2 regions of the Caballeronia sp. RCC_10 genome follow, and region 1 is predicted to be linked to the other one. Evidence: riboswitches for the same ligand, from Rfam matches in the RefSeq annotation. Region 1 holds a riboswitch; the other holds the start of a gene.
What was found. A riboswitch is a leader RNA that binds a small molecule or an ion and turns the genes downstream of it on or off. The one in region 1 is predicted to bind cobalamin.
Positions count from the first base shown of each region.

Region 2: another riboswitch for cobalamin. It lies ahead of AB6804_RS03710 (TonB-dependent receptor plug domain-containing protein); the one in region 1 lies ahead of cobW (cobalamin biosynthesis protein CobW).

Region 1 is NZ_JBFUPT010000004.1:257,869-270,992, reverse strand. Features, by position in the region: gene cobG (precorrin-3B synthase) at 1-281, shown strand, start outside; gene AB6804_RS10990 (precorrin-8X methylmutase) at 274-900, shown strand; gene AB6804_RS10985 (precorrin-2 C(20)-methyltransferase) at 897-1,625, shown strand; gene cobJ (precorrin-3B C(17)-methyltransferase) at 1,613-3,241, shown strand; gene AB6804_RS10975 (VWA domain-containing protein) at 3,238-3,792, opposite strand; gene AB6804_RS10970 (ATP-binding protein) at 3,906-4,895, opposite strand; gene cobN (cobaltochelatase subunit CobN) at 4,916-8,689, opposite strand; gene cobW (cobalamin biosynthesis protein CobW) at 8,694-9,773, opposite strand; cobalamin riboswitch at 9,887-10,130, opposite strand; cobalamin riboswitch at 10,186-10,427, shown strand; gene AB6804_RS10955 (cobalamin biosynthesis protein) at 10,485-10,931, shown strand; gene cobO (cob(I)yrinic acid a,c-diamide adenosyltransferase) at 10,928-11,530, shown strand; gene AB6804_RS10945 (cobyrinate a,c-diamide synthase) at 11,530-12,828, shown strand; gene AB6804_RS10940 (DUF1289 domain-containing protein) at 12,825-13,061, shown strand; gene AB6804_RS10935 (CbtA family protein) at 13,058-13,124, opposite strand, start outside.
Region 2 is NZ_JBFUPT010000001.1:770,886-789,888, forward strand. Features, by position in the region: gene AB6804_RS03660 (cobyric acid synthase) at 1-1,182, opposite strand, end outside; gene cobU (bifunctional adenosylcobinamide kinase/adenosylcobinamide-phosphate guanylyltransferase) at 1,239-1,811, shown strand; gene cbiB (adenosylcobinamide-phosphate synthase CbiB) at 1,816-2,757, shown strand; gene cobD (threonine-phosphate decarboxylase CobD) at 2,750-3,745, shown strand; gene AB6804_RS03680 (cobalamin-binding protein) at 3,742-4,623, shown strand; gene cobC (alpha-ribazole phosphatase family protein) at 4,631-5,200, opposite strand; gene AB6804_RS03690 (adenosylcobinamide-GDP ribazoletransferase) at 5,185-5,946, opposite strand; gene cobT (nicotinate-nucleotide--dimethylbenzimidazole phosphoribosyltransferase) at 5,943-6,992, opposite strand; gene AB6804_RS03700 (ABC transporter ATP-binding protein) at 7,007-7,783, opposite strand; gene AB6804_RS03705 (FecCD family ABC transporter permease) at 7,780-8,778, opposite strand; gene AB6804_RS03710 (TonB-dependent receptor plug domain-containing protein) at 8,803-10,668, opposite strand; cobalamin riboswitch at 10,753-11,054, opposite strand; gene AB6804_RS03715 (hypothetical protein) at 11,249-11,638, shown strand; gene AB6804_RS03720 (cell division protein ZapA) at 11,635-11,949, shown strand; RNA gene ssrS (6S RNA) at 12,067-12,248, shown strand; gene AB6804_RS03730 (EVE domain-containing protein) at 12,315-12,785, shown strand; gene AB6804_RS03735 (SIMPL domain-containing protein) at 12,853-13,578, shown strand; gene lgt (prolipoprotein diacylglyceryl transferase) at 13,590-14,486, opposite strand; gene AB6804_RS03745 (LysR family transcriptional regulator) at 14,526-15,482, opposite strand; gene ilvD (dihydroxy-acid dehydratase) at 15,589-17,262, shown strand; gene AB6804_RS03755 (DUF2486 family protein) at 17,338-17,688, opposite strand; gene AB6804_RS03760 (DNA polymerase III subunit chi) at 17,760-18,176, opposite strand; gene AB6804_RS03765 (leucyl aminopeptidase) at 18,185-19,003, opposite strand, start outside.

The DNA.
Region 1 (13,124 bases):
TTGCGCGACTCATCGCATGTACAGGATCGGCCGGCTGCGGGAAAAGCCACGCCGACACCAAAGCCGATGCGCACCGCCTCGCGCCGCTGTTGCCGCCGGATACACACGTGCACTTGAGCGGTTGCGATCGTTCGTGCGCGGCGGCGCATCCGGTTGAAGTAACGCTGTTCGCGGTCGGAACCGGCCGCTATGACGTGCATCAGCAGGCGCAGTGCGTCGCGCACGATCTTTCCATCGAAGAGGCGGCCGCATGGCTTGCCCGGAGCCATGCCGATGCTTGACTACATTCGCGACGGCGCCGAAATCTATCGTCAGTCGTTTGCGACGATTCGCGCCGAAGCCAACCTGAGCGCCATTCCTTCCGATATCGAGAAGCTCGCCGTGCGTTTGATCCATGCGTGCGGCATGACCGATATCGTCGATAACTTGCGTTTTTCCCCCGGCGCAGGCGATGCGGGCCGCGCGGCGCTTGCTGCGGGCGCACCCATTCTCTGCGATGCACGCATGGTCGCGGAAGGCATCACGCGCGCACGCCTTCCCGCCGACAACCGCGTGATCTGCACGCTTGGCGATCCATCCGTGCCCGAACGCGCCCGTGCGATGAACAACACGCGATCCGCCGCCGCGCTCGAGCTATGGCGGTCGCATCTGGAAGGCGCGATCGTCGCGATCGGCAATGCGCCGACCGCCCTCTTTCATTTGCTCGACATGATCGATGACGGCGCACCGAAACCCGCGCTCATTCTGGGCTTTCCGGTTGGTTTCATCGGCGCGGCGGAATCCAAGGCGCTGCTTGCGTCCGACAGCCGCGGCGTGCCTTACGTCGCCTTGCTCGGACGGCGCGGCGGAAGCGCAATGGCCGCCGCCGCAGTGAACGCACTTGCTTCGGAGACCGAATGATGAGCGGACGGCTATATGGCCTAGGCGTCGGTCCGGGCGATCCCGAACTCATCACGGTCAAGGCGCTGCGGCTGCTGAAGTCCGCGCCGGTCGTTGCCTATTTCGTCGCGAAGGGAAAGAAAGGCAATGCGTTCGGCATCATTGAGTCGCATCTCGACGATACACAAACGCGCCTGCCGCTCGTCTATCCGGTCACGACGGAAGCGCTCGAACCGCCGCTTTGCTACGAAACCATCATCAGCGCGTTCTACGATGAATCCGCGCTCGCCATCGCCGATCATCTCGAAGCGGGGCGCGATGTCGCGGTAATCTGCGAAGGCGATCCCTTTTTCTACGGCTCGTACATGTATCTGCACGACCGCCTGGCCGGACGCTTCGACGCGCATGTGGTCCCCGGCGTGTGCTCGATGCTCGGCGGCGTATCGGTGCTGGGCGCGCCGCTCGTGTATCGCAATCAAAGTCTCAGCGTCCTTTCGGGCGTGCTGCCTGAAGAGGAACTTCGGCGCAAGCTCGAATCGTCGGATGCGGCCGTCGTCATGAAACTCGGACGCAACTTCGAGAAAGTGCGCCGCGTCCTGATCGAACTCGGGCTCGACAAGCGCGCGCTTTATGTCGAACGCGCGACGATGGCGAATCAACGCATCGTCCCGCTCGATGAAGTCGATCCGATGGCGTCGCCTTATTTCTCGCTGCTCGTCGTGCCGGGGAAAAAATGGCAGGCGTGAAGACGCATTCGACGCTTGCCATCGTCGTGCTCGGTGAGAGCGCGATGCACACTGCCCGGCGCATTCAGGCGCAATATGCCGGATCGCTCGTGCATGGTCTTGCGGGCCGCGTGGACGCTGATCTCGCTTACGAGAATTTCGGCGCGCACCTGCGTTCGCTCTATGCAGCCGACACGCCGATTGTCGCGCTATGTGCCGCGGGGATCGTGATTCGTGCACTTGCGCCCTGCCTGAGCGACAAGCAAGCCGAACCGCCCGTGCTGGCCATCGCGCAGGACGGTAGCGCGGTAGTGCCGCTCCTCGGCGGCATGAGCGGCGTCAACGTGCTTGCCAAAGAAATCGCTGCTGCGCTCGACGTAAAACCTGCGATCACGACAAGCGGCGAATTGCGCTTCGGCACATGCCTGCTTGCGCCGCCGGAAGGATATGCGCTGGCCGATATCGAGCGCGGCAAGCGCTTCGTATCAGACTTGCTCGCGGGCGAAACGACGCGCATAGAAGGTCATGCACCCTGGCTCGATCACGCCGATCTTCCGCGCAATGCGGATGCGCGCCTGGCGGTGCGCGTCACGCCACATATCGATGAACACAACGACGCGCTCGTGATTCACCCGCGCTGCGTGGTGGCGTGGGTGCATGACGTAAGCGGTCCAGTCGCAGAACGCGTGCGTGATGCGTTGCAAGCACACCGCTTGTCGCCGCTTGCGCTCGCAGCACTCGTCGCGCCGACGCACGCGATGACTTGCGATGCCCTCGCCGATGCCGCCAGCGCACTCAACGTGCCGCTGCGTTTCAGCGACGCGATGCCTTCGCGAGACATCGGCATTACCGTGGCGGACGGCCCTGTCGATGTGCAAACCATTGGCCGCGCCCGCGGCACGCTGACCGTAATCGGTCTGGGCCCCGGCAAAGCGGATCTGATGACGCCCGCATCGAAGGCCGCGCTCATCGCCGCGCAGGACGTGCTCGGCTATGAAACGTATCTGCGCATGGCGAGACCGTATCGCGCCGATCAGTGCGTGCATATGAGCGACAACCGCGAAGAGTTGCAACGCGCGCGCCATGCTTTCGAACTCGCGAGCGCCGGACGCAACGTGGTTGTCGTTTCATCGGGCGATCCGGGCGTATTCGCGATGGCCGCCGCCGTGCTCGAAGCATTGGACGAAGGCCGCGCGGCGCATCCTGAATGGAACGCGGTCAAGCTGATCATTTTACCGGGCGTATCCGCGTCCCTAGCGACGGCCGCACGCGCGGGCGCACCGCTCGGCCACGACTTCTGCGTGCTGTCGCTATCGGACAACCTGAAGCCTTGGGACGTGATCGAGAAACGCATCACACATGCGTGCGAAGCCGATCTCGTGATGGCGTTCTACAACCCGCTATCGAAGGCGCGGCCCTCGCAGTTCGATCGCGCGATGAGCATCGTGCGGCAGTATCGCGACGCAGCGACGCCCGTCGTGCTCGGCCGCGACGTGGGGCGTCCCGCCGAAACGATTCGCACGGTTACGCTGGGCGAGCTGCACGGCGGCCTCGTCGATATGCGCACGATGGTGATCGTCGGTTCATCGCGAACACGCACGTTCGGCAACTGGGTCTATACGCCGCGCTGGTATTAAAGCAGCGCATCCGCCGATACGCATTGCGCTCGCCACGACACCGCCAACGCCTCCGCCCCGCCGACACGCACGAGTCCATCCTCGAAATTCACGACGATGATGCGATCTGCAAAGGAAGGCGCGGCGGGCCGCTCGTTCACGCGGCCATCGGTCAGCAGCCATAGCCAGCGGCGCTGATTGGGCCTGCGCCGTGCGGCGCGCGCAAGCACCGTTGCCGCGCTCGCCATGCCGAGCGTGAGCGGCGTACCGCCTCCGCCGCCGATCGGCGCAATCCATCGCTCGTTGAACCAATGCGCCGCGCCCGGCTGACGGCGCACTTCGGCGCGTCCACCGCCGAAGCACACCAGCGCGACTTCAGCGCGCTCGCGATAAGCGCGGTCGAACAGCGCGATCAACATGCCTTTGGCGCGTGCGAGACGCTCGCCGCCTAGCATCGAGCCGGAACAATCGAGCACGAAGCAATGCAGCGCGCTCGCGTCGCCATCGGTGCGGCGAAAGCGCATATGTGCCGCATGAAAAGGCGCGGCGCGCTTCGCCCGCAGCGTCGCCATCCAGTCGATGCGTGCGCTGTCCGCGCCATCGTGCGCAGCGTAGCGGCCCCGCGAACGCGCATCCTGCCATCGAAGACGATGCGCTTGCGCATCGGCGTCGAGCCTTCGATGGCTCAGGCTTTTTTTTCGGCGAGCGGCCTGACTTGCTTGATCTTCGCGGCGCCAACCGGTTCGGGCGGCACATAGCCCCATTCGCCATCCTGTGCGCTCGCGCCGTTTGCCTGACGAGGCGGCATTTCATGCGGCGATCTCTGCGACGGCGCGTCCTGCTCACGGCGCCGATGACGCAACACGGCTTCGGCCACGCACTCGACATGCTTCGTCTCGACGCGATGCGCGCCTTCGAGCGCCGCGAGCGCACGCGCCGCGCGTAGCATCACGAGGTCCGCGCGAAGGCCATCCACTTGCGCGGCGATACAAAGCTCGCTGACGCGCGCATGAACGGCATCGTCGAAATCGTAGTCGTTCAGCGCGGCGCGGGCAGCATCGATACGTTCGCCGAGCGCAGCCTGATTGTCCGCATGGATCACACGAAATGCTTCGGGGTCCGTATCGAATGCAAGACGCGACTTGACGATTCTCTGCCGCACGTTCGCATCGAAACAATTGTCCAGTTCCACCGCGAGCCCGAAGCGGTCCAGCAATTGCGGACGCAGTTCGCCTTCTTCCGGGTTCATCGTCCCGATAAGAACGAAGCGTGCATCATGCCGGTGCGAAATGCCGTCGCGTTCGATGATGTTCACGCCGCTCGCCGCCACATCGAGCAACTGATCGACGAGCGGATTCGGCAACAGGTTCACTTCGTCGACATACAGCACGCCGCGATGCGCCTTCGCCAGAAGGCCCGGCGAGAACTTCACGCCGCCGTCGCGCAACGCAGTCTGGATATCGAGCGTGCCGATCAACTGTTCCTCGCTTGCGCCGAGCGGCAAGGTCACGAGCCGCCCTTCGGGCAGAAGCTCCGCGAGCGCGCGCGCCGCCGTTGATTTCGCGGTGCCGCGCGGCCCGCTGACGAGCACGCCGCCAAGCGACGGATCGACGGCCGCGAGCAGCAAAGCCTGCTGCAACGGCGCCTGTCCGACGAGCGCGGTGAAAGGAAACACTGGAAATGAAGAGGTTTCGTTCAAATCTGTCGGCTCTCGAGTTGCTGCTCGACATCGAGCAGATGCTGCGTCACCGCCTCGCGATAGTCGCCCGGCGCTTGCCACAAGCCGCGCTCCATCGCTTCGAGCAAACGCTCGCAGATCGACTGCAACGCGTGCGGGTTGTGACGGGCGATGAAGTCGCGCGTGCCGGCATCGTTCACATAGGCATCGGTGACGAGCGCATATTGATGATCGGACACGACGCGCGCCGTGGCGTCGTAGCCGAATAGATAATCGACCGTTGCGGCCAGTTCCGATGCGCCCTTGTAGCCGTGTCGCTTGACGCCATCGATCCATTTCGGATTGACAACGCGCGCACGCACCACGCGCGCAATTTCTTCGTTCAGCGTACGAACGCGCGGCGCCGCCGGGTTGCTGTGATCGGCGTTGTACGCCTGCGGCTGCAGGCCGGACAGATAACGCACTGCCGCCACCATGCCGCCCTGAAACTGGTGATAGTCGTTCGAATCGAGAATGTCGTGTTCGCGATTGTCCTGGTTTTGCAGCACCACATCGAGCGATGAGAGACGCGTGCCGAAGCTCGCGCGCGCTTCGACGCCGTCGCCGCCTTGCGAATACGCATAACCGCCCGTGCTTTGATAAGCCTCCGAGAGATCGGCGTCGGTGTGCCATTGACGCGCATCGATCAGTTCCTGCAAGCCCGCTCCATATGCACCGGGCTTCGTGCTGAAGACACGCCACCCCGCACGGCGACGCGCTTCCGTTGCATCGACACCACGGCCGATCAGTTCATCGCGTTCACGCAGAATCCGTGCGCGAATCGGGTTCACGTCGTCCGGCTCGTCTTCGAGTGCGGCAACGGCCTGCACCGCCGCGTCGAAGAGATGCATGAGATTGGCGAACGCATCGCGAAAGAAGCCCGATACCCGCAAGGTCACGTCGATGCGCGGACGATTGAAGATGGAGATGGGCAGGATCTCGAAGTCCGTCACGCGATGACTGCCCGCCGCCCACTTCGGCCGCACGCCGATGAGCGCGAATGCCTGAGCGATGTCGTCACCTCCTGTGCGCATCGTCGCCGTGCCCCATACTGACAAGCCGATCGCACGCGGATAGTCGCCGTGGTCCTGCACGTGCCGCTCGACGAGCATGTTCGCGGACTTGAGCCCGAGCGACCAGGCGGCTTGCGTCGGCAAGGCGCGCGTATCGACCGAATAGAAATTGCGACCGGTAGGCAGGACGTCGGGCCTGCCGCGTGATGGCGAACCGCTCGGTCCCGGCGGCACGAAGCGTCCTTCGAGACCGCGCCTGAGTTGCATCAGCTCTTGCGGTCCGCAGGCATCGAGACGCGAGAGGACATCGCTTTTCAGGCGTTCAAGCACGAGTTTCGTACGTGGTCCGGGCGCGTGAGCATCGTCTTGCAGCAGTTGCATCGCAAGACATTCGAGGCGCTCGCGCGTGTCGCCATGATGACGCCACGGCGCACTGCTCACCGCTTGCAATGCTTCAGGGCGCGGGCCCGTCCATGATGCGGACCAGTCGGAATCGAGCGGATCGAAGGCATCGCCCAGTTGCAGATCGCGTGCGAGCGCGGTGATGAGGCTCGCGTTCGCACCTTGACCATCGCCAACTGGAAAGCGCCCTAATGCAAGCAAGGTATCGCGGCGCTGCACGCCTTCCGGCGATACGCCGAACACATGCAGGCCGTCGCGTATCTGCGCTTCCTTCAGTTCGCATAGGTAGGCATCGGCGCGCGTGAGCAATGCGTCTTCGCCCGCGATGTCGCGCGGCGCATCCAGCCCCAGCTCTTCATGCAATCTGTGTTCGACGATGTTCTGCAGTATCGACTTGCGCAAGAGTTTTGCACGGCGCACATCGACCATCAACGCTTCGTAGTATTCGTCGACTTGCCGTTCGAGGTCCTGCAAAGGCCCGTAGTTCTCAGCGCGCGTGAGCGGCGGCATCAGATGATCGATGATGACCGCCTGCGCGCGCCGCTTCGCCTGACTGCCCTCGCCCGGATCATTGACGATGAACGGATAGAGATGCGGCATCGGGCCGAGAATCAGATCGGGCCAGCACGACGCCGACAACGCCACGCTCTTGCCCGGCAGCCATTCGAGATTGCCGTGCTTTCCCACGTGCACGATGGCGTCGATATTGAAGCGCGAACGCAGCCAGAAATAGAACGCCAGATAAGCATGCGGCGGGACGAGTTCGGCATCGTGATAGCTCGCGTAGTCGTTACGTTCACGCGAACGCGAAGGCTGAATGCCGACGAAGATTTCCCCGCAACGAAAGCCCGCGATCATGAAGCGGCCGCGTCTTATCGTCGGGTCTTGCTCGGGTGCGCCCCATGTCGCTTCCAGTGCCGCGCGCGCATCGGCGGGGACCGCGTCATACGCAGCACGATATTCCTCGAGCGAAAGGCTTTGCAGCGCGGGACGCAGATCGCGCACGACCGGATCGTTCGTCACGCCTTGCGTCAACGCCGCGATGAGCGCATCGCCATTCTCGGGAATAGTGCCGACGCGATAGCCTTCGCGCGCAAGCATCGACAGAATGCCGACCGCGGACGCCGGCGTATCGAGACCCACGCCGTTGCCAATGCGCCCTTCGCTTGCCGGATAGTTCGCGAGCACCAGCGCGATGCGTTTGGCCGCGTTCGGTTTATGCCGAAGCGCGCACCAACGCCGGCTCAGTTCCGCGACGAAGCGCACGCGCTCGGCATCGGGCTGATAGCGTACGACGTCGACTTGCGTATGCGGACAGTGATACGCAAGCCCCTTGAAACTCACTGCACGCGTGATGATGCGGCCATCGACTTCGGGCAACGCGATATGCATCGCGACATCGCGCGAATTGAGGCCGTGATTGTCCTTCTGCCAGTCTTCGCGATTGCCGCCGCTCAAAACCACTTGCAGCACGGGCGCATCGCCGGCCACTTCGAATGCTTCGCTCTTGCCGATCACGCCCGCTGCGAATGCCGTCGTATTCAACACGAGCGACGCATGATGCTCCGCACACAAGCGCGCCACCACTTCGCGGCTGACGCATTCTTTTAGCGATGAAATCGCGATCGGCAGCGGATTGAGGCCTTCCCTCTCGAGCGATTCGATGAGCGCATCGAATACCGCTGTATTGCCAGCTTGCAAATGCGCGCGATAAAACAGCACCGCGACGACGGGCGCGCCCTCGGTCCATCGCGCGCGCCAGTCGTCGATCACGGCGATATCGTGCTCGGGATGATAGATGGCGACAGCAGGCAACGGACTCGGCGGCTGCGGCTCGCGCCCGAAGCCAAGCGCATGATGAGCGATCGCGCGCAGGAACGCTTCCGCATTGCGCGCGCCGCCTTCGCGCAGATAACGCGACAAGACGCGGCAGAATGCGGCGTCGGCCGTGCTCTTGGCGATCAGATTGGGGTCTTCGGTGAGATCGCCGGAGAACATCGCGAGCACTTGCTTCTCGCTCTTCGCAAGCGATACGAGCCGCTCGATCCCATACGGCCAATACGATTCGCCGCCGAGATGGTCGACGATGACGACCTTCGCGTGACGCACGACATCGTCGATATAAAAGTCCACCGATGCGGGCTGACGCAGGAACGACTGATTCGCGAGCCGCACTTCGGGAAAGCCCGCTTCGAGGCGCGGAAACACGCTCGCCAGCAGTGCGAGCGTCGTGTCCGCCGAACTGAGCACGACGATCGGCGCACGCGTCTGCTCGATGCGTATGACGCCAGCGGCATCGTCGACGAAACCGCCAGGTGTCGTGCGTAGTAAGTGCATCGTGTCAGGCCTGGACGGGCGCGCCGGCGAGCGCGGCATCGAATGCGGCTTGAAGCGCCGGCCGATCGAGGTCTTCTCCGATCAGCACGAAACGGCTTGCCGCTTCGCCTTCGGACCAGCGCCGGTCGAAGTAACTATCGAAACGACGGCCCACGCCTTGCACGACCAGACGCATCGCAGCGCCGGGAAGAGCGGCAAAGCCCTTCACACGATAGATCGTGTGATGCTCGACGAGACTCTGCAACGCGGCGATGGCCTGCTCGCGCGACTCGATGCTCGCCTGAACGACGACCGAATCGAACGCGTCGTGATGATGATCGGCGTGGCCTTCATCATCCACGGAACCGTGATGATCGTGCCGCAAATGAATTGTCTCTTCCGATGCCGCTTGCAAGCCGAGCAACGCATGCAGATCGAGCCGTCCCATCTGCGCAGGCACGATCTTCACTTGCGGCGGAATCTCGGGGCGTATGAGTGCTTCCACTTGGCCGAATGCATTGCCGTCCATCAGGTCCGTCTTGTTGACGATAACCAGATCGGCCGATGAAAGCTGATCCTCGAACAGTTCATGCAGCGGCGATTCATGGTCGAGGTTCGGATCGGCCTTGCGCTGTGCATCGACTGCGGCGGGATTGGACGCGAACTGGCCGCTCGCAGCAGCGGGGCCATCGACGACCGTGATCACGGCATCCACGGTAAAAGCATTCTTGATGGACGGCCAGTTGAACGCCTGCACGAGCGGCTTCGGCAATGCGAGACCGGAGGTTTCGATCAGCACGTGGTCGATGCGGTCGCGCCGTTCGAGCAATTGCTCCATCACGGGATAGAACTCTTCCTGCACCGTGCAACACAAACAACCGTTCGCAAGCTCATAGAGATTGCGGTCCCCAGAGGCCGCTTCGTCATCGCAGCCGATACCGCAGCCCTTCAGAATCTCGCCGTCGATGCCGAGTTCGCCGAACTCGTTGACGATGACCGCCAGGCGCAAGCCCTGCGCATTCGACATGATGTGGCGCATCAAAGTGGTCTTGCCGCTGCCGAGAAAGCCGGTCACGACGGTGACGGGAATCTTGCGGGTTTGCATCGTTGCTCCGTGGCGTGTGTGCGTGCGCCGTGCCGCTCAAGGCATGGAATGCGATGTCGAACGGGAATGCGCACGGCTCTGTGATCATGGACCGGGCCGCATCCCCGCGGCATGGGTCCTTGCGAAAGTCTGGCCGGTATCCGGGCTTGCGGCTTCATTGCACCGCCTTCCTGCCGATGGCAGTGGCGTGTGGCGCAATGCGCGGCATCGTCAATCGATACCGCCAGTCGCTTACCGTTGCGGGGGCAGCGCAGGTTGACGCAAGCCATGATCATGCATGGCCAGGCGCTCCCTGCTTCCCGTTTAACTGTGCGCGAAAGAAGCTCGCGCACGAGCACCAAAACTGCGTGAAAGTCTAGGCGTAGCGGGCACGAGCGTCAAGGAAACACGCGCTTCGAAGAAGCGCCTATGGTATCTTTGGCCCGCGACTGGTGCTCGCGCGTTCCAACGCAACGCGCAGTTAAACGGGAAACAGGAAGCCGTGCTCGTCAGACGAACCACGCGCCAGCCTGTGCTGTCCCCGCAACGGTATGCGACCGGCGGCATCGTCATCGTGCAATGCCGCGCATCGTGCTCGAATGCCACTGCCGAAAGCGGGAAGGCCGCACGATGAGGTCGCAAGCCCGGATACCGGCCAGCGCAGGGAACGAAGCGCATTGCGTGATTGCATGTGACGCGCTTCGCCGAACGCCGCGCATCCGCGAGGGACGCATGCACGGCGCAAGCTGCCTTTCCATTTCGATGATGACCATTAGCGCGAATCGGCGCCATCTTGCCGTCGGCATCGGTTGCAGGCGAGGCGCAAGCGCGGACGCCATAGAGCACGCCGTGCGCGCGGCGCTTGGCGCAACCGCCTTTCTGTTCGAGGATATTGCGCTGGTCGCCAGCATTGCCGCTAAAGAGAATGAAGCAGGCTTGCTTGCGTTTTGTGAGCAACACGATCTGGCTTTGCAATTCTTCCGAACGGAAGAGATTGCCGAAGCGCCAGCAAGCTATTCGCCTTATGCCGGCAAGCACATGAACGTCGATGGCGTGTGCGAGCCTTGCGCGATACTGGCAAGCCACGGCGGACGCCTCGTGCTTGGGAAGACCATCGTCGGCGATGTGACTGTCGCCATTGCAATGAAGAACGCGCCATCAGATACGAAAGTCCCATGAAAACCGATACCGAATCGCATCTGCGCATGACGCAGCGTCGCAAGGAAGGCCACGAAAAGAAGCAGGCCGCCGCCGATCACGAGAAGGGTTTGTTGATCGTGAATACCGGCAATGGGAAGGGCAAGACCACAGCCGCATTCGGCATGGCGGTGCGCGTGCTCGGCCACGGCATGAAGCTCGGCGTCGTGCAATTCATCAAGGGCGCGTTGCATACGTCCGAGCGCGATTTCCTCGCCGCAATGGCGAATTGCGATTTCGTCACGATGGGCGATGGCTATACGTGGAACACGCAGAACCGCGAAGCCGATATGGCGACCGCGCGCAAAGGCTGGGATGAAGCGCGCCGCATGATCGAGAGCGGCGAGTATCAGATGGTCGTGCTCGATGAACTCAATACCGTGCTCAAATACGAGTATCTGCCACTCGATGAAGTGCTCGATGTCCTGAAGGCGCGGCCCGCGATGCTGCATGTCGTCGTGACGGGCCGTCACGCGCCCGATGCGCTCGTCGACATCGCCGATCTCGTCACCGAGATGCGGCTCGTGAAGCATCCTTATCGCGAGCAAGGCGTCAAGGCGCAACGCGGCGTCGAATTCTGATGCCGCGCTGCCCTGCACTCTTCATCGGTGCGAGCGCCTCGCATCAAGGCAAGACCACGGTGACGGCCGCGCTTGCGCGCCATCATGCGCGGCAAGGCCGGCGCGTGCGCGTCTTCAAGACCGGCCCGGATTTTCTCGATCCGATGATTCTCGAACGGGCATGCGGCTGGCCCGTCTATTCGCTGCACCTGTCGATGGTCGGCCTCGATGCCTGCCGCGCGATGCTTGCGGAAGCAGCGCGTGAAGCCGATCTCATTCTGATTGAAGGCGTGATGGGTTTGTTCGATGGCACGCCCAGCAGCGCCGATCTGGCCGCCGCGTTCAACGTGCCCGTACTCGCCGTGATCGGCGCGCATGGCATGGCACAAACGTTCGGCGCGGTGGCGTTCGGGCTGGCGCGTTATCGCACGGACGTGCCGTTCTATGGCGTGCTCGCCAATCGCGTGGCATCGGCGCGTCATGCACAGATGCTTGCCGAAGCCATTCCCGATGGATTGCACTACTGCGGGCATCTGTCCAACGCGGACGATATCGCGTTGCCCGAGCGTCATCTCGGCCTGACGCAAGCGCAGGAAATCGCGAGCCTCGATGCACGCCTCGATCGCGCCGCCGATGCCATCGCAACAACCTCGCTTGGCGACCTGCCGCCGCACGTCGAGTTCGAAGATGCGACGCTCGATGCACCGCCCCGCCTGCTCGATGGCATGCGGATCGCCATCGCACGCGATACCGCGTTTTCTTTCATCTACCCGGCGAACATCGACTTGTTGATCGCGATGGGCGCGAGCGTCACGACGTTCTCTCCGCTCGCCGACGAACCGCTGCCCGCCGATACCGATGCGCTCTATCTTCCCGGCGGCTACCCCGAACTGCATGCGGCCACGCTCGCAGCGAATGCATGCACGCGAGCGTCGATCAAGGAGCACGTTGCGCGCGATCGCATCGTCGTCGCGGAATGCGGCGGCATGCTCTATCTGCTCGACACGCTGACGGATATCGAAGGCAACCGGCACGCGATGCTTGGCGTGCTGCCCGGCAATGCAACCATGCAGCGGCGTCTCGCACGCCTCGCGATGCAGCGTCTCGACACTGCACATGGCATGCTCACCGGCCACACGTTTCACTACTCGACACTCGATACGCCGATGCAGTCGCAACTCACCGCGACGCATGCAACGACGGGCGCGGCAGGCGAAGCGCTTTATCGGCAGAGCCGCATCACGGCAACGTATATGCACGCTTATTGGCCGTCGAACCCGGCGGCAGCCGCCGCGCTGTTTCGCGGCGAATCACTATGACGATGACACTGGACCTCGCCTTCACGATCGAACGCGCGAAAGCGCAAGAACCCATTGGTTCGCCCTGCACCGGCGTATGCAAGATCGATCCCGCACACGAACTGTGCGCGGGATGCTTCAGAAGCCGCGCGGAAATCAAAGCCTTCAGATCGATGGACGATGCCGCGAAGCTCGCCCTCCTCGACGAATTGCCCGGCAGGCAAGCATCGGTGTCGGGCGTAAAGATCGCTTAGACCGTCGCCATTGTTCGCCGCGCAGGACGTTCCAGTTCGCGGGCGGCGAGTGCGCCAAAGACA
Region 2 (19,003 bases), on a different contig from region 1:
GCCGCGCACCGGCGCATCCGCCGCGCCGATCGCGAGCCGCCCCGTCACGTTCTCCAGTTGCTTGTGCGGCGTCAGCACCGTGTGCAGGTCTAGCAAACCCAGCGCGTCGACACACCCCGCCGCGCCTTCGACGCCATCCGGATCGTCGATCTCGCGCCCCAGCATCTGCATGCCGCCGCATATGCCGAGCACCTTACCGCCGTATCGCAGATGCCGCGCGATCGCACGATCCCAGCCGTGCTCGCGAAGCCACGCAAGATCGCGCTGCACGTTCTTCGATCCCGGCAGCACGATCAGGTCCGCCGGCGGCGGCGCGACGCCCCCGCGCACGTATTCGAAATCAACCTGAGGATGCGCCCGCAGCGCATCGAAGTCCGTGTGATTGCTGATGCGCGGCAAGGCCGGCACGATCACCTTCAGCGCCGGCCGCTCGCCGCGTGCGTGAACATCGCGCGGCAGCATGTCCTCGGCATCGAGTGTCAGGCCGTGCAGATATGGCAGCACGCCGAGCACCGGCTTGCCGGTCTGCGCTTCGAGCCAGTCGAGCCCCGGCTTCAGCAACGAGATATCGCCGCGAAACCGGTTGATCACGAAGCCCTTCACGCGCGCCCGCTCGCTCTCCGACAAACACGCCAGCGTGCCTACGAGATGCGCGAACACGCCGCCGCGATCGATATCGGCGACGAGCACGACCGGGCAATCGACGTGTTCCGCGAAACCCATGTTGGCAATATCGCGATCGCGCAGATTGATTTCGGCGGGACTGCCCGCGCCTTCGACGATGACCGCCTCGAACTCCGAGCGCAGCCGCGCATAGGACGCGAGCACGGCATCGAACGCGGTGAGCTTGTACGCGTGATACGCGCGGGCATCGAGATTGGCGTGCGCGTGGCCGTGGATGATGACCTGCGCGCCGCGATCGCTCGTCGGCTTGAGCAGCACCGGATTGAAGTCGATGCGCGCCGGCACGCCCGCCGCGATCGCCTGCAAGGCTTGCGCGCGGCCGATCTCGCCGCCATCGACCGTCACCGCGCTGTTGAGCGCCATGTTTTGCGGCTTGAACGGCGCGACCCTGACGCCGCCTCGCCGCGCCAGCCGGCACAGGCCCGCGACGAGCGTGCTCTTGCCGGCATCGGAGGTGGCGCCCTGAATCATCAGCGTGCCGCGTGGCGTGAATGGCATCGGGAAGTTCCTCGGAAGCGCAGCCCGCTATCTTATCCCGCCGCTACAATATTGCGATGACCTCCAACGTCCCTGTCGCCACGCCGCGCGATCTGACCTTCATCCTCGGCGGCGCCCGCTCGGGCAAGAGCGCCCATGCCGAACGCCTTGCCGCCGAAAGCGGCCTGCCCGTCGCCTATCTCGCGACCGCGTGCATCGGCGACGACGAGTTCGCCGAACGCGTGCGGCATCATCGCGAGCGGCGTCCCGCGCACTGGACGCTCGTGGAAGCGCCGCTCGATCTCGCGGGCGCGCTGCGTGAAGCGGATCGCGCGGGACAGTGCGTGCTGATCGATTGCCTCACGCTCTGGCTCGCCAATCTGCTGTGCCCGCCCGAATCCATGCACGATGAGCCCGCCACGCTTTCCCATCAAGCCACGCAAGCCTTCGATGCCTTCGACCGCGCATTGGCCGATGTGCGCGGCAAGGTCATCGTCGTCAGCAACGAAATCGGCCTCGGCGTCGTGCCGCTCGGCTCGGTGACGCGCCTCTATGTCGACGAACTCGGCCGCCTGAATCAGCGCGTCGCCGCCGCGAGCACGCGCGCGACCTTGATGGTTGCGGGCCTGCCGCTCGCGCTCAAGGGCTGACGCGATGCTGCTGCTCTCCGTCTATGCGATGGCGCTGCTCGCGGTGCTCGGCGTGATCGTCGATCGCGTGTTCGGCGAACCGCGCAGGCGTCATCCGCTCGTCGGCTTCGGCACGCTCGCGGCGAAGCTCGAAGCGCGCATGAACACCGGGCATCGCGCGCGGCCGGCGGGAATCGCCGCGTGGATCGCTGCGGTCGCGCCGCCGGTCGTCATCGCGTGGATGCTGGTGAGCGTGCTGCCGTTCTCGTACGCCTGCCTCGTCCACGTGCTGCTGCTGTGGTTCGCGCTCGGCGCGAAGAGCTTGCGCGAGCACATTGCGCCGATTGCCCGCGCGCTGAGTTTCGGCGATATCGACGGCGCGCGTGCGCTGACATCGCGCATCGTCTCGCGCGATACCTCGCACGCCGATGAAAACGCGCTGTCGCGTGCGGCTGTCGAATCGGCGTTGGAGAACGGCAACGATGCGATCTTCGGCGCGCTCTTCTGGTTCGCGGTGGCGGGCGGTCCCGGCGCGCTCGCGTTCCGTCTCGCCAACACGCTCGATGCAATGTGGGGCTATCGCACGCCGCGTTACCTGCGCTTCGGCTGGGCGGCCGCGCGCTTCGACGACGTGCTCAATTTCATTCCCGCGCGGCTCACGGCGGCGACCTACGCGCTCACCGGCGACACGCGCATGGCGTGGCATTGCTGGCGCACGCAGGCGCCCTCGTGGGACAGCCCGAACGCGGGCCCGGTGATGGCCGCGGGCGCGGGCAGTCTGAACGTGCTGATCGGCGGCGCGGCGGTGTATCACGGCGTGCTGGAAGCGCGGCCGACGCTCGGCGCGGGCCACGATGCCACGCCGCGCGATGTGGTGGCCGCGCTGCGGCTCGTCGATCGCTCGATGATGCTGTGGCTCGCGGTGCTGCTCATTCTTGCGGTTTTCAGTGTGACGACGAATGGCTGATCCGATTCTCCACGGCGGCAATCTGCGCGAAGCCGCGCACCGCTACGCAATTCCACTCGACGACTGGCTCGACCTGTCGACGGGCATCAATCCGCGCGGATATCCCGTGCCGCCCGTGCCGCCCGACGCCTGGCGGCGCCTGCCCGAAGACGACGACGGCCTCGCCGACTCAGCCGCCCGCTACTACGGCGCACCGCTCGCACTGCCGGTGGCCGGATCGCAGGCGGCGATTCGCGCGTTGCCGCTCCTGCTGAAGCGCGGCGTCGCGGGCGTCGCGCCGCTGGCTTACGGCGAATACGCGCCGGCGTTCGCGCGCGCGGGCCATTCGATCGAAACGCTCGACACTGCAAGCGGCGAATTGCCGGCCACGCTCGATCACGTCATCATCGGGAATCCGAACAATCCGACTGCCGAGCGCCTTTCGCGCGAGACGCTGATGCGCTGGCACGCGCAACTCGCCTCGCGTGGCGGCACGCTGATCGTCGATGAAGCGTTCGCCGACGCGGACCCGGATGCATCGCTTGCCGCCGAGACGGCGCGCGGCGGGCTCGTCGTGCTGCGCTCGGTCGGCAAGTTCTTCGGGCTGGCGGGCATACGCGCGGGCTTCGTGCTCGCCGCGCCCGCCGTCACCGATGCATTGCGCGATGCGCTCGGCGCGTGGACGGTCGGCGGCCCCGCGCGGCACGCGACGATGGCCGCGTTTGCCGATCAAGCGTGGCAGCAGGATACGCGCGAGCGGCTGCGGCGCGATGGCGCGCGCCTTGCCGCACTCATCGCACGTCATGGCTTCGACGTGCGGGCCACGCCGCTCTTCACGTGGACGCCGACGCCGCGTGCGCCTTCGCTGCAACATGAGCTGGCGATGCGCGGTATGTGGACGCGCCTTTTTGATCGGCCGGGCATGACGACGAGCCTGCGCATCGGCTTGCCGGGAAGCGAAGGCGACTGGGCGCGGCTCGAACGCGCACTCGCGGAGATCGGCGCATGAGGTTGGTCGCGCTCTTCGCCCTGTTCATCGCGATGCACGCCCGCGCCGCGATCACCGTCACCGACGACACCGGCGCGCCCGTCACGCTGCCCGCCCCGGCGACGCGGGTCGTAAGCCTCGCGCCGCACCTCACCGAGTTGCTGTTCGCGGCGGGCGGCGGCGGGCGCATCGTCGGTACGGTGAGTTACAGCGATTACCCGAACGAAGCGCAAGCGATACCGCGTGTCGGCGACAACAAGGCGCTCGATCTCGAACGCATCGTCGCGCTGCATCCGGACCTGATCGTCGTATGGCGGCACGGCAACGCCGCGCGTCAGATGGATCGCCTGAAGGCGCTCGGCATTCCGCTCTATTACAGCGAGCCGAAGCGTCTCGAGGATATCGCCGCGAGCATCGACAAATTCGGCGGGTTGCTCGGCACGCAGGAGCGTGCGCGCGCGGCATCGACGGCATTCACGCGCGATATCGCGCAACTGCGCGGCAAGTACGCCGCGTTGCCGCCGGTGCGCGTGTTCTATCAGGTCTGGGACGATCCGCTGATGACGCTCAATCGCGACAACGTGTTCAGCGAAGTCATCGGCGTGTGCGGCGGCGTGAACGTGTTCGCAGCCGAAGCGCCGCGCGTGCCGACGATATCGACGGAAGCCGTGCTCGCGGCCAATCCCGAAGCGATCGTGACCGCGACGCCCGGCGCAACGAAGCCGGATCGCGCGCTGCCGGCGCTCGACCGGTGGAAGCGATGGACATCGATGACCGCGGTCGCGCGCGGCAATCTGTTCGGCATCGATGGCGATGTCATCAACCGGCCGACGCCGCGCATCGCGATCGGAGCGGCCGAGTTATGTCGCGATCTGGATGTGGCGCGGGCGAAGCGATAAGCGCGACTTACGCGTTCCACCGCACGACGACCCATCGCTCACCCGCCCGACGAAGCCAGACGATCCCTTCGAAATCGATTGCCCACTGCAACACGCTCGCATAGTCGAGCCGAAGCAGACGCGCCGCCAGCACCCGCATCACGCCGGCGTGCGCGACGACATGCATCGCGGACGAAGCATCGGCGGATGCCTCGTCGAACCAGGCGAACACGCGGGCGCTGAACTGAGCGAGACTCTCGCCGCCATGCGGACGCGCGTGCTCGATGTCAACGGCCCACGCATCGATCAGCGCGCGATCGATGTCATCCCACGCGCAGCCTTCCCACGCGCCGAAGTGCATCTCGGAAAGCCGCGCATCGATGCGAGCAGTCCCGAGCGCATCCGCGAGCGATGCACAGCGGCGCAAAGGACTCGAATGCCATCCGTCGACGCAATCGGGCACGTGCAGCGCACGCATCCTCGCGAGCACGTCACGCGCCGATTCGCGCGCATCGCGAACAAGCGGCGCATCGGTCTGGCCGTAGCACACGCCCGCATCAATTGCGACAGCGGGATGACGTATCAGTACGAGATCCATGCCAGTCCGGTGAGATAGATCGCAAGCTCGAACACCTGCTGCGCGCAGCCGAGGCAATCGCCCGTATAACCGCCGATGCGCCGCACGAAGTAGCGCCCCGCGATGAAACGCAGCGACGCAAGCACGACAAGCGTCACGCAGGCGAAGCGCCAGCCCATCCATAGAAGCCACGGCAAGCCGAACGCCAGTGCAAGCGCGAGCGACATGACGCTCATGCGCTGCGCGACCGGCTTCGCCTTGCCTTCGGCGCGCACGTAATCGAGCGTGACGAGATAGCTGATCGCGAACGCGCGGCTCGCGGCGTGCGCGGCGATCATCAGCATTGCGGCGCGCATCGGCGGCAACGCGGCCAGCGTCTGCCACTTGAGCGCCAGCGCGATCACGAGCGCAATCGCCCCGAATGCGCCGATGCGCGAATCGTGCATGATGCGCAGCACGTCGTCGCGCGTATAGCCGCCGCCGAAGGCATCGGCGCAATCGGCGAGGCCGTCTTCGTGGAACGCGCCGGTCAGCACGAGCGTCGCGGTCATCGACAGCAAGACGGCCACGCCCGCCGGAAACACGCATAGCGCCGCGAGGTAGACGAGCGCCGCGACCCCGCCGACCATCGCGCCGACGAGCGGAAAGTAGCGCGCCGCCGCGTTCAGATACTCGCGCTCGAAGCCGACCCAGCGCGGCACCGGCACGCGCGTGAAGTAGCCGAGCGCGGTGAAGAAGTAACGCAGCTCGTCGAGCGGACGGCTCATGGCTGCGCGTCTTGCTTGTTCGATACGCCCGCCGAATCGAAGCTCGCCATCTCGTCGACGAACGCGACGGCCGCGCGCAAAAGCGGCAACGCGAGCGCCGCGCCCGTGCCTTCGCCAAGACGCAAGTCGAGTTGCAGCAGCGGCGCGGCGTCGAAGTGCGCCAGCATGCGCCGATGCCCCGCTTCGTTCGACGCATGCGCGAACACGCAGTAATCGAGCACGTCCGGCGCGATCTTCGATGCGACCAGCAACGCCGAACTCGCGATGAAGCCATCGACGAGCACCGTCATGCGCGCCTCGGCTGCGGCGAGGTACGCGCCCGTCATCATCGCGATCTCGAAGCCGCCGAACGTGGCGAGCGTATCGATCGCATCGCCGCCCGACGCATGCGTCGCGAGCGCGCGGGCCAGCACGTCGCGCTTGTGCGCGAGCCCGCGATCGTCGAGGCCGGTGCCGCGTCCGACACATTCGTCGATCGGCAATGCGCACAGGCGGCTCATCAGGCACGCCGCCGCCGATGTATTCGCGATCCCCATCTCGCCGAAGCCGATCACGTTCGTGCCGAGCGACGCGTGATGCCGCACGCGCGCCGCGCCCCGCGCGATGGCTTCGAGCGCCGTGTCGCGCGACATCGCCGCTTCATGCGCGAAGTTGCGCGTGCCGAGGCCGAGCGACAAACGCTCGTAACCGTGATCGATGGGTATCGGCGTCGCGACGCCCGCATCGACGATTTCGAGCGCCATGCCGACGGAACGCGACAACGCGTTGATCGCCGCGCCTCCGCTCAGAAAATTCGCGACCATCTGCGCCGTCACTTCCTGCGGATACGGACTCACGCCTTCAGCGGCGATGCCGTGATCGCCCGCGAACACGATCATCGCGGGACGGTCGATGCGCGGCTTCGTCGTGCGCTGTATCAGGCCCATTTGCAGCGCGAGCGGTTCAAGCCGCCCGAGGCTGCCCGGCGGCTTCGTCTTCATGTCGATGATGCGGCGCAGTTCGGGTTCGATGGCGCGATCGAGCGCGCGAGGCATCGGAATGGACATGGGCGATTCCTTGGTCATGAGGGGAAGCGAGGCACGAGCGCTTCATGCTCGCCATCGCGGATGAGCGCGAGCGGATAACCGAACGCGGCGCTCGCACGCTCGGCCGTGAGCACATCGGCGACGAGGCCGCCCTGCGCGCCGCCTTGGCCGTCGAGCAATAACGCATGCGTGGCAAAGCGGCGAGCGAGGTTCAGGTCGTGACACGAGAGCACGACCGCGCGGCGTTCATCGCGTGCCGCTTTCACGAGCGCATTCAGGCAGTCGATCTGATGATGCAGGTCGAGATGCGCGAGCGGTTCGTCGAGCAAGAGCAGCGGCGCGTTCTGGCACAGCACGGCGGCAAGCGCCACGCGTTGCCGTTCGCCGCCCGAGAGCGTCAGCACGTCGCGGGTTGCGAACGCGGCAAGGCCCAGCGCATCGAGCGCGGCGTGCGCGGCGGCGCGGTCGTCGTCGCTTTCCCAGCCCCAGCCGGTGAGATAAGGGAAGCGGTTGAGCAGCACGGTGTCGAGCACGGTCGCGCTGAAGGCGTCGTGCGTGCTCTGCGGCATCAGCGCGCGCCGGCGGGCAAGGTCCGCCGCGCGCCATTGCGCGAGCGCGCGGCCATCGAGCGATACGACGCCCGCCGCCGGTTTCGCGAGGCCCGCGAGGACGCCGATGAGCGTCGTCTTGCCCGCGCCGTTCGGCCCGGCGATGCACCACACTTCGCCCGCCGCGATGGTCGCGCTCAGGCCATCGACCAAGGTGCGGTCGCCGGCGCGCAGCGTGAGCGTGTCGATATGAAGTGTGTTCATCGCGGGCGGCGCAACAGCATCCACAGGAACATCGGCACGCCGACGAGCGCCGTCACGACGCCGACCGGCAACTGCCCCGGCGCGATGATCGTGCGCGCGGCGAGATCGGCGCTCATCACGGCGAGCCCGCCCGCGAGCGGCGCGGCCGGCACGAGCATGCGCTGATCGTTGCCGAAGGCGAGCCGCAGCAGATGCGGCACGACCAGCCCGACGAAGCCGATGGTCCCCGCCGTCGTCACCGCAGCCGCCGCCGCCAGCGACGCGACGAGATAGACGCGCAGGCGCAACCGTTCGACCGGCACGCCGAGCGCCCGCGCGGCGGCATCGCCGCGCAAGAGCACGTTCAGCTGCGGCGCGACGGGCGCGATCACGGCAAGCGCCACGCCCAGCGCAATCATCGCGGGCCAGGGAGTCGCTGCGCCGTTGAGGTCGCCGGTGAGCCAGAAGAGCATGCCGCGCAGCCGGTTCTCCGGCGCGATGCTGAGTATCAGCGTGATAAGCGCGCCCCATCCCGCCGCGATCACGACGCCCGTCAGCAAAAGCCTCGGCGATGCCTCCTGCTCCCCATGCCACACGTGCCTGCGAGCAAGGCCGAGCACCAGCACGATCGACACGAACGCGCCGATGCACGCGGCGAGATCGACGCCCCACCACGGCATCGACGCTAGCATCGCGGCCAGCGCGAACGCCGCCGCGCCGCCGGATACGCCGAGCACGTACGGCTCCGCGAGCGGATTGCGCAGCAGCACTTGCAGCAGCGCGCCGGCGAGCGCGAGCAGCGCACCCGACGCAAACCCCGCCAAGGCGCGCGGCAAACGCAAGGTGAGCACGATGTCATCGGCGATATCGGGCGTGGCCGAACGGGCATGCAGCAGCGCGGCGATCGCACGCGACATCGGCAGATTGACGCTGCCGAGCGCAAGCGATGCCGCGAGCGCGGCGAGCGCCATCGCGCCGAGCGCGAGCCAGATCAAGACGGCGCGGCTAGCGTTCATCGTTCACCAGCGACGACGCCACGCTCACGACGGATTCCATCCGAGCGTGATGTACGCACCGCGCCGCGGCGTGTTGTACGAATAAGCGAGTTCATAGTCCCGGTCGAACAGATTGTCGATGCGCGCGCTCACGTACCACGACTTCGTGATGTCATAGCGCGCGGACAGGTTCACGACGCCATAGCCCGCGAGCGTTGAATCGTAATCGCTGCGCGCGCCGCTCACGATCCACTCGCCGCCCACGCGCCAGCGTCCGATCGAACGATGCGCCGACAGCGATGCAAAGCGCCGCGCACGCCTCGTCAGTTCTTCGTGATTCGTCTCGTCGACGGGATTCTGGAACGTGACGCCCGCGCGGATATCGGTAGCGCCCACGTGCCCCGCCCACGATCCCTCGACGCCCTGCACCTTCGCGCGTCCCACGTTCTGCGCGATATAGAAGCCGCTGCCGTCCGATACGTAGTCGATTAGATTCGAATAGCGCGTCTGAAACGCCGTCACCCGCAGCACGCCCACTGCGTCCGATGCATATTGCAACGCGGCCTCGACCGAATGGCTGCGCTCCGGCTGAATCGACGCATTGCCGCTGAACGGATAGTAGAGGTCGTCGAAGCTCGGTGCGCGGAACGACGCCGCATAGCTCGCGCTCGCCCGCCAGTGAGCGTCGAACTTGTACGCGTAGCCGAGATAGTAGCTGTTCGCGCCGCCGAAGTCGGAGTACTGGTCGTGCCGCACGTTCGCCTGCACTTCGCTCCGACCGAAGCGCCCCACGTAGCCCGCGAACACCGAATTGACGTGACGGTCGGGCGCGCTCAGTTGATCCGAATCGAGCGACTGATCGAGATGCTCATAGCCGAACAGCAGCTTGTGGGCATCGGTGAGCCTGAAGTCGTTTTGCCAGAGGTACTGATGATTCTCCGAGTTGAATCGGCTCGTGTACACGCCGTTCTGCTCGATGTTCGCGCGGTCCTGCCCCTGCGCGATGGTGAAGTGCGTGGTCCAGCGATCGGTGAGCCTGCCGTTCGCGAACACCGAAGCCGAACGCACGCGGTCGTGCGTCTTGTTGATGTCGGCAGGGGTGCCGTATGCATCGTCGAAGCTGTCGACGCCGTTCGATTGCAGGAAGCGCACGCCCGCATCCCACTTGTCGGTGAACTTGTGGCGCAGCGTCGCGGCGACGCTTTCGTTCAAATAACCGTTCGCGTTCGGATTCGCACCGGGCGCGAGCGCCGGATCGATCGACGAGAAGCCGTCGGTCTTTTCGCGGGACACGTTCAGGCTGAAGGTGGTGCGGCCCTCGGCATCCAGCGCGCCGTCGACGCCCGCCGATTGACGCTGCGTGTGATAGCTGCCGTACTCGGCTTCGAAGTGAAAGCGCGGCGGGTGGGCATCGCCCTCTTTCGTGAAAATTTGCACGACGCCGCCGATCGCATTCGATCCATACAACGCCGATACATTGCCGTTCACCACTTCCACGCGGCCGGTCTGATCGAGCATCATTTGCGACAGCTGCGCCGCGCCGAGCGATACCGATTCGACACGCACGCCATCGATCAGCACGAGCGATTGCGACGACGCCGCGCCGCGTATGTACACGCCCGAGTTCGCGCCCGGCCCGCCGTTTCGTGTGACCTGTACGCCGGGCGCGAGCGCGATCAGGCCGAGCACGTCGCGAGCGTTGGTGTCGGCGATGTCCTGCTCGTCGAAGAGCGACGTTTGCGGGAGCGAATCGGCGAGCGGTTGCGCGGTGCGCGTCGCCGTGACGACGACGGGCGCGAGCGTTTGCGCGGCGGTATCGGCATGAGCAGATTGCACGAGTAGCGCGCTGAACGCCGCGCACGATGCCACGCAAACGGCGCGACGCTTCATGCCGGACGGAGATGAAACCATGCTTGAGAATCCAGTTCGGGGCTGGCGCGTGCCCCGCTCCCCGCGAGGTCTGTGCGCGACGCGCGCGCCGCTATGCCGATGACATGGACGCGCTGGACGATTGGCCGGTATCCGGGCTGGCGACGCTTCGTCCCGCCTTCCCGCGCATGGCGCGCAGTGGCGTCGACATGTTTCTTGCAGGGCGTGCCGCATGGCGAGTGACCGTGCGATGCGATGCGAGAAACGCGCGAGGGACGACTTGCAACTTGCGTTGCGGTCGCTTACCGTTGCGGGGGCAGCACAGGTTGGCGCGTCCCGGTCATGTGCCGTGGACTTCGCTCCCTGTTTCCCGTTTGACTGCATCCGCGAGAGAAGCGGACGCGAGCACCAAAAGTGCGGCAAGTGTAGGAGCGGGCATCGGGGCCGTCAAGAACGCGCGCCGTGCCCGGCACCCTGCAATCAACACGCACGCTCGCTCTTTCCACACACAAATGCATCGCGATGCGCGCATGTTCCGGGGTTGTTACGTCTCGAAACGAGACAATTATCGGAAGCTGCTTTGAACCGCGCTAAAATGCCAGGTCTTTAGAGGACGCAGCACATGCTCAACGAACTCGAATCACTGTCAGGAAACATCGGCCGGCTGATCCAGATCAGCGAGCGCCACCATCAGGCGCGTCTCGCGCTCGAAGCGCAAATCGAACAATTGCGCGCCGATTACGCGGGCGTTCAGGCCGAGCTCGTGCAGGTGCGAAGCGAGCGCGACGCATTGCAAGCCGAGCGCGACTCGCTCTCCGCGAAGATCGACGACGCACAGGTGCGCCTCAACGCAATCCTCGAGAAGCTGCCGCGTGGCAAAACGCATCACGCCGAAAGCGACAATCAGCTCGACCTTCTCAACGCCGAATCGCAGGCATCGCGCGACGCGCAGCCCGAACATGCGCATGCTGAAGAGATGCACGGCGAACATCATCACGGAGAGAAGGCATGACGACCACGCAAATCGAAGTATCCATTCTCGGGCAGCCGTATCGCCTTGCGTGCTCGCCGCAAACGGAAGCCGCGTTGCGCGAAGCAGTCGCCCGCGTCGACGCCGAAATGAACAAGATCCGCAATGCAAGCAGCGTGCGCGGCACGGATCGCATCGCGGTGATGGCCGCGCTGTCGCTGGCGTCCGAATTGCTTCGGCTGCAGGAAAGCGTGCGTCACGGCGAAGCCTTCCCGGCCGAAGAAATCCGCCGCACGGTGCACTCGATGAACCAGCAGCTCGGCGCGGTCATCGCACAATATGAAGTGCAGTGAGTGCAAGCCGTTTGCATGATGCGCTGATCTAATCAGCCTCGCGGTGTCAATCAAAAAAAGATACTGCGCGATCACGGCGCAGGGGCTGCACAAGGCAAATGATTGGTGTAGAGTGAGGTTTCCCTGCCTGGTGCGCCAAGGTCATATATTCCTTGAACCAATGTCACATTGGCACGGTTGCGGAACCTTGTAACACGGGCGCGCGCGTCACTAGTCTGATGTACCCGAAGTGTTGCTTACCGCGACCAATCTTGAACCCAGGTTCAGGATGCCGGCCTAGCGGCTGAGGCGGGGACCTTATCCAAACGGCATCGGTTTATCCGATGCCGTTTTCATTTGCATCGCCGATTCTTCCCGCTCTCCTCATGCGCTACTGGCTGATGAAGTCCGAACCGGACGAAGCGAGCATCGATCATCTCGCGCACGCGCCGAAGAAAACCCTGCCGTGGACCGGCGTGCGCAACTATCAGGCGCGCAACTTCATGCGCGACCAGATGCAAATTGGCGACGGCGTGCTCTTCTATCATTCGAGCTGTCCGGAGCCGGGTATCGCGGGCATCGCGAAGGTTGCTTCGACGGCCTATCCCGATCCCACGCAGTTCGATTCCAAGAGCCCCTACTTCGATCCCAAGTCCACGCAGGAAACGCCGCGCTGGCTGCTCGTCGACGTGAGCTTCGTCAGGAAAACGCCGCTCATTGCGCTTGCCGAATTGCGCGCGCACGATGCGCTTTCGGACATGCAAGTGCTGGCGCGCGGCAACCGGTTGTCCATCACGCCCGTCACCGAAGCGCAGTGGCGCTTTATTACCGAACGGCTCGCCGGAGACCGGAACTAAGGGCGCGAATGGACCGCCTAAGAGCCGTCGCGAAACGCGCGACGTTACAGGCCGGAGTCCTTCGATGATGAACAAGAAAATCGCCGCCGCACTCGCTCTCGCGATGTCGAGCGCCGCGCTCACCTTCTCGGCCACTGCCGCTGCGCAGACGGTCATCGCCAATCCGCAGCCTTCGGGCGTGCTCTCGCTGTCGGCTCAGGCCAGCACGCAAGTGCCGCAGGATGTCGTCACCATTATGCTCTTCTACGAGCAGGAAGCCGCCGATCCTTCATCGCTGACGACCACGCTGAATCAGCGTGCCGAGGCCGCCTTGCGCGAAGCGAAGGGCGTCGAAGGCGTCACCGCGAAGAGCGGCGCGTTCAGCGTGTATCCGTCGACGGATCGCGACGGCAAGATATCCGCGTGGCGCGGACGCACGGAAGTCGTGCTCGAATCGCATGACTTCGCGGCGGCCTCGAAGCTCGCGGGCAAGATGAGTTCGTCGATGCAGGTCGGCAACGTCACGTTCTCGCTGTCGCCGGAAGCCCAGCGCGCCGCTGCGCAGAAGCTCTCGACGCAGGCCATCGATTCGTTCCGCAAGCAGGCACAGGCCGCAGCGCAGGCGTTCGGCTATAGCAGCTTCACGATCCGGGAAGTGAACGTCGGCCAGAGCGGCGTGGCGCCGCGTCCGGTGATGATGATGCAGGCGCGCGGCATGAACGCCGATGCAAAGATGGCCGCGCCGATGGCGCTCGAAGCCGGCACGACGATGGTCACCGTCGACGTATCCGGCTCCGTGCAGATGGGGCGTTAAACGCCGTTGGTTCAGGCGGCGTTGGCCGGCACGCGCCGATGCCGCTTGTACGCCCACACCATCAGGACGATGCCCGCGATGACCATCGGCAGCGAAAGCCATTGGCCCATCGAAAGATTGAGCGCGAGCAGGCCGAGGTAATCGTCGGGTTCGCGTGCGAATTCCACCGTGAAGCGCGCGAGCCCGTAGCCGATCAGGAACAGCGCCGAGACTGCACCCATCGGACGCGGCTTGCGCGAGAACGTCCAGATCAGGATGAACAGCACGATGCCTTCGAGCGCGATCTCGTACAACTGCGACGGATGGCGCGGCAGCATCTGATACCGCTGGAAGACTTCGCTCAGATGCCATGGCGCATCCAGTTGCGGATTCTTGGCGAGCCAGACGGCGTCATCGTTCGACGAATGCTGGAAGAGCATGGCCCACGGCGCAGCCGGGTCCGTCACGCGGCCCCACAGCTCACCGTTGATGAAGTTGCCGAGCCGCCCCGCTGCCAGACCGAGCGGCACCATCGGCGCGACGAAATCCGTCACCTGCAGCCACGTGCGCTTGCGCTGATGCGCGAAGAGCACCATCGCGAGCGTCACGCCGAGAAAGCCGCCGTGAAACGACATCCCGCCTTCCCATACCTTGAAGATATCGAGCGGATGCGACAGGTAGTAGCTCGCCTTATAGAACACCACGTAGCCGAGGCGCCCGCCGAGAATGGTGCCGAGCACGCCGTAGAACAGCATGTCGTCGATGTCCTTCGCGGTCCAGCCCTGGTTGGCGACGAACGGCAGCTTCAGCCGCAGCCGGCCAATGACGATGGCCGAAATGAACGCCACCAGATACATGAGCCCGTACCAGCGCACGGCAAGCGGTCCGAGATGAATGGCTACGGGATCGAAATTGGGATGTATAAGCATCGTAAGAAAGTCAAAGCAAAGCGGGAAGTCAGGCACGAATCATAAAGCAGAGACGGCTGCGGCCCGCGCGCGCACGATCTCGATGAACCCGGCAAGCACCGGGCTCACCTCCGCCGCGCGCCACACGAGCCCCGTTTCGACAACGGGCGCATCCGCCACCGGCCGCAACGGACGATACACCACGCCCGTGCGTCGCAGATGCCGCAGCGACTGCGGCACGAGCGCGACGCCCATGCCCGCCGACACGAGGCTCACGATGGTCTGCATCTGAATCGCCTCCTGCCCGATGCGCGGCGTCAGCCCCGCCGCGGCGTAGCAACCCATGATGATGTCATACAAGCCCGGCGCGAGACGCCTCGGAAACACGACGAGCGGTGCGGCAGCCAGATCGCGCAGATCGACGGGCGTGTCGGCCCATTCCGCCGCGCCTTGCTGCAACTGCGCGGCCGCTTCCGCCGACATCGCGACGACGAGCGGTTCGCGTGCGATCGGCAGATACGACAGCGACATCGCGTGCCGGGGCGGCAGCGGCGGAATGACGAGGCCCGCATCGATGCGGCCCGCGACGAGTTCTTCGATCTGCACGTCGCTCGTTGCTTCCGTCAGTTGCAGCCGCACGCCGGCATAGCGCGCGCCGAAATCGCGCAGCAGCGCGGGCAGCAAACCGTAATCAGCTGTCGACACGAACGCGAGCGACAGCACGCCCGCCTCGCCGCGTGCGAGCGATTGCGCGAGCGGACGCAGCGCGTCGGCGGAAGCGAGCAGCCGGCGCACTTCGGGCAGCAAGTCCTTGCCGACCGCCGTCAGTTCGACCGTGCGCTTCGTCCGCGCGAACAGCGCCACGCCGAGCGCGTCCTCCAGCGCTCGAATGGCTTGCGAGAGGGGCGGCTGCGTCATGGCGAGGCGCGCGGCGGCGCGGCCGAAATGCATTTCTTCGGCGACCGTCACGAAGTAGCGCAGCAAGCGCATCTCGATGGGCGGGTTCCGCTCTTCCATTGATATGTTTCGCGACCTAATAAGCCCTGAATAATATATTGGACAGGCACAAGCCGACGCTTCATTCTTGGGCCACTAGACCAAAAATTCTCACGGAGCCCCCATCATGCCGTTCAATCGCCGCTCGAAAAACATCACCCAGGGCGTCGCGCGCTCGCCCAACCGTTCGATGTACTACGCCCTCGGCTACAAGGAGGAAGACTTCGACAAGCCGATGATCGGCATCGCCAACGGGCATTCCACCATCACGCCGTGCAACGCGGGCTTGCAGCGCCTCGCCGACGCCGCTATCGCCGCCATCAGGCAGTCCGACGCGAACCCGCAGATTTTTGGCACACCGACCATCTCCGACGGCATGTCGATGGGCACCGAAGGCATGAAGTACTCGCTCGTGTCGCGCGAGGTGATCGCGGACTGTATCGAGACTGCCGTGCAGGGCCAGTGGATGGACGGCGTGGTCGTGATCGGCGGCTGCGACAAGAACATGCCCGGCGGGATGATCGGCCTTGCGCGCATGAACGTGCCGGGCATCTACGTGTATGGCGGCACCATTCGTCCAGGCAACTGGAAGGGCAAGGACCTGACGATCGTGTCGTCGTTCGAGGCCGTCGGTGAATTCACGGCTGGCCGCATGTCGGAAGAGGACTTCAAGGGCGTCGAGAAGAACGCGTGTCCGTCGACAGGATCGTGCGGCGGCATGTACACCGCCAACACGATGAGCTCGTCGTTCGAGGCGCTCGGCATGTCGCTGATGTATTCGTCGACGATGGCGAACCCCGACGACGAGAAAGTCGACTCGGCGGCTGAATCGGCGCGCGTGCTGGTCGAAGCGGTCAAGAAGGACCTGAAGCCGCGCGACATCATCACGAAGGAGTCGATCGAGAACGCGGTCGCGCTGATCATGGCGACGGGCGGTTCGACCAACGCGGTGCTGCATTATCTGGCGATCGCGCACGCGGCGGAAGTCGAGTGGACCATCGACGACTTCGAGCGCATGCGCAAGAAAGTGCCGGTCATCTGCGACCTGAAGCCGTCGGGCCAGTACGTCGCCACCGATCTGCACAAGGCGGGAGGCATCCCGCAAGTGCTGAGAATCTTGCTCGATGCAGGCCTTTTGCACGGCGATTGCATCACGATCACCGGCCGCACGCTCGCGGAGGAACTGAAGGACGTGCCGGGCAAGCCGCGCGTGGATCAGAAGGTCATCTTTCCGATCGAGCAGGCGCTCTACAAGCAGGGCCACCTCGCGATTTTGCGCGGCAATCTCGCGGAAGACGGCGCGGTCGCGAAGATCACCGGCTTGAAGAACCCGGTCATCACCGGCCCGGCGCGCGTGTTCGACGACGAGCAGACCGCGATGGAGGCCATTCTCGCGGACAAGATCAAGGCCGGCGATGTCGTCGTGCTGCGCTATCTCGGCCCGCAAGGCGGCCCCGGCATGCCGGAGATGCTCGCGCCGACATCGGCGATTATTGGCAAGGGGCTGGGCGAATCGGTCGGTCTCATCACCGATGGGCGCTTCTCGGGCGGCACGTGGGGCATGGTGGTCGGCCACGTCGCGCCGGAAGCGTTCGCGGGCGGGACCATCGGCCTCGTGCAAGAGGGCGATTCGATCACCATCGATGCCCACAAGCTGCTGCTGCAACTGAACGTGGATGACGCGGAGATCGCGCGTCGGCGTGCAGCGTGGAAGAAGCCGGCCCCGCGTTATACGCGTGGCGTGCTGGCGAAGTACGCCACGCTGGCGTTGCCGGCGAATCGCGGGGCGGTGACGGGCTGATCGACGTCGCAATCCGTAGCACGCAATGACAAAGGGGCGCACATGCGCCCCTTTGTCTTTTGAACCCGATCCCGCTCAAGCCTCCCGCTGCCGCCGCAACTCCTCTTCCACCGCGACGCTCACCCATTCGCGCATATGCGCTTCCAGCGCAACAGCCACTTCGCGCGTGATGTCCTGCACGAGCCTCGCCGAATGTGCGCGCAGCACATCCTGACAACGCGCTTCGATCAGCGCGCGCGCATCGCCGTTCAGAAACTGCGTGACACGCCCCTGCAAGCGTTGCGCGACGAGTTCCGCCTCGTAGGCGACCGTCGCTTCGTCAGCCGTCGCCGCTCGCGCGAATTCCGGCTTGCCGGGCACGACGACATCGGTGAGAACGGGAATGGATGGATCGAAGGAATCGGACGTGTTCGTGGTGTCGGTCATGGTCTTGTATGGGTCGTCAGAGGTCTCCGTGCGCCGATGCTAACGCACGCGCACCGCCACGCACTGTTCGCTCAGCCGCCTTGCTTGTGCGTTTCGATGGCGTAGCCGCGATCGCGATAGAAGCGAAAGCGCTCGCGCCCGGCAGCGAGATCGTCGCCCTCGTTGCCGACGATCTCGATCAGCCGCTCGAAACGCGCGAACTGCGCGGGCACCGGCGCGCCGAGATTGACGAGCACCTGGTGATGCGGCACGTCGTTGAGATCCGATGCCAGCACCACCGGGGTTTCCTGCGCGAGCGGGCTTTTGGCCATGCAGTGCGGCACGAACTCGAGCGGCGCGAACGTCCACAACTGCTCGTCGAACGCGGCAAGACGCTGCGGCTCGGCAAGCACGACGAGCGCCCGCCCGCTCGCATACGCCTTGCGCGCGAGGCGGCACGCATAGGCGAGCGGATCGCCGACATTCGTATGGAAGTCGATGCGCGTCACGGTTTCGCTCACTGCCCCGCGCGATCGATCAGGAATTGCGACAGCAGCGGCACCGGCCGGCCCGTCGCGCCCTTCGCCGCGCCGCTCTTCCACGCGGTCCCGGCGATATCGAGGTGCGCCCACGGATAGTTCTGCGCGAAACGCGACAGGAAGCACGCCGCCGTCACGCTGCCCGCCGGACGCCCGCCGATGTTCGCGACATCCGCGAAGTTCGACTTGAGCTGCTCCTGATACTCGTCGTCGAGCGGCAGACGCCACGCCGGATCGACCGCCTCGCGCGATGCGTCGAGCAGTTCGCCCGCAAGCGCGTCGTCCTTCGAGAAGAGGCCCGTGTTGTGATGACCCAGCGCGATGATGCACGCGCCCGTCAACGTCGCGATATCGACGACGGCGGCCGGCTTGAAACGTTCGGCGTAAGTGAGCGCGTCGCAAAGAATGAGGCGGCCTTCGGCGTCGGTGTTGAGCACTTCGATGGTCGTGCCGTTCATGGCCGTGACGATGTCGCCGGGCTTCAATGCGTTGCCCGCGGGCATGTTCTCGCAGGTCGGCACGACGCCGATCACGTTCAGCTTCAGGCCCATTTCCGCGACGGCGCGCATCGTGCCGAACACCGAGCCGGCGCCGCACATGTCGTACTTCATCTCGTCCATCGCCTCGCCGGGCTTGATGGAGATGCCGCCGGAATCGAACGTGATGCCCTTGCCGACGAGCACGATCGGCGCATTGGAGGCGTTCGACGCATTCTTGCCGCGCGCCTTCACCGGCTCGCCCGCGCCCTGGTAATGCATGACGATGAACTGCGGCGGCTGCACCGATCCCTTCGCGAC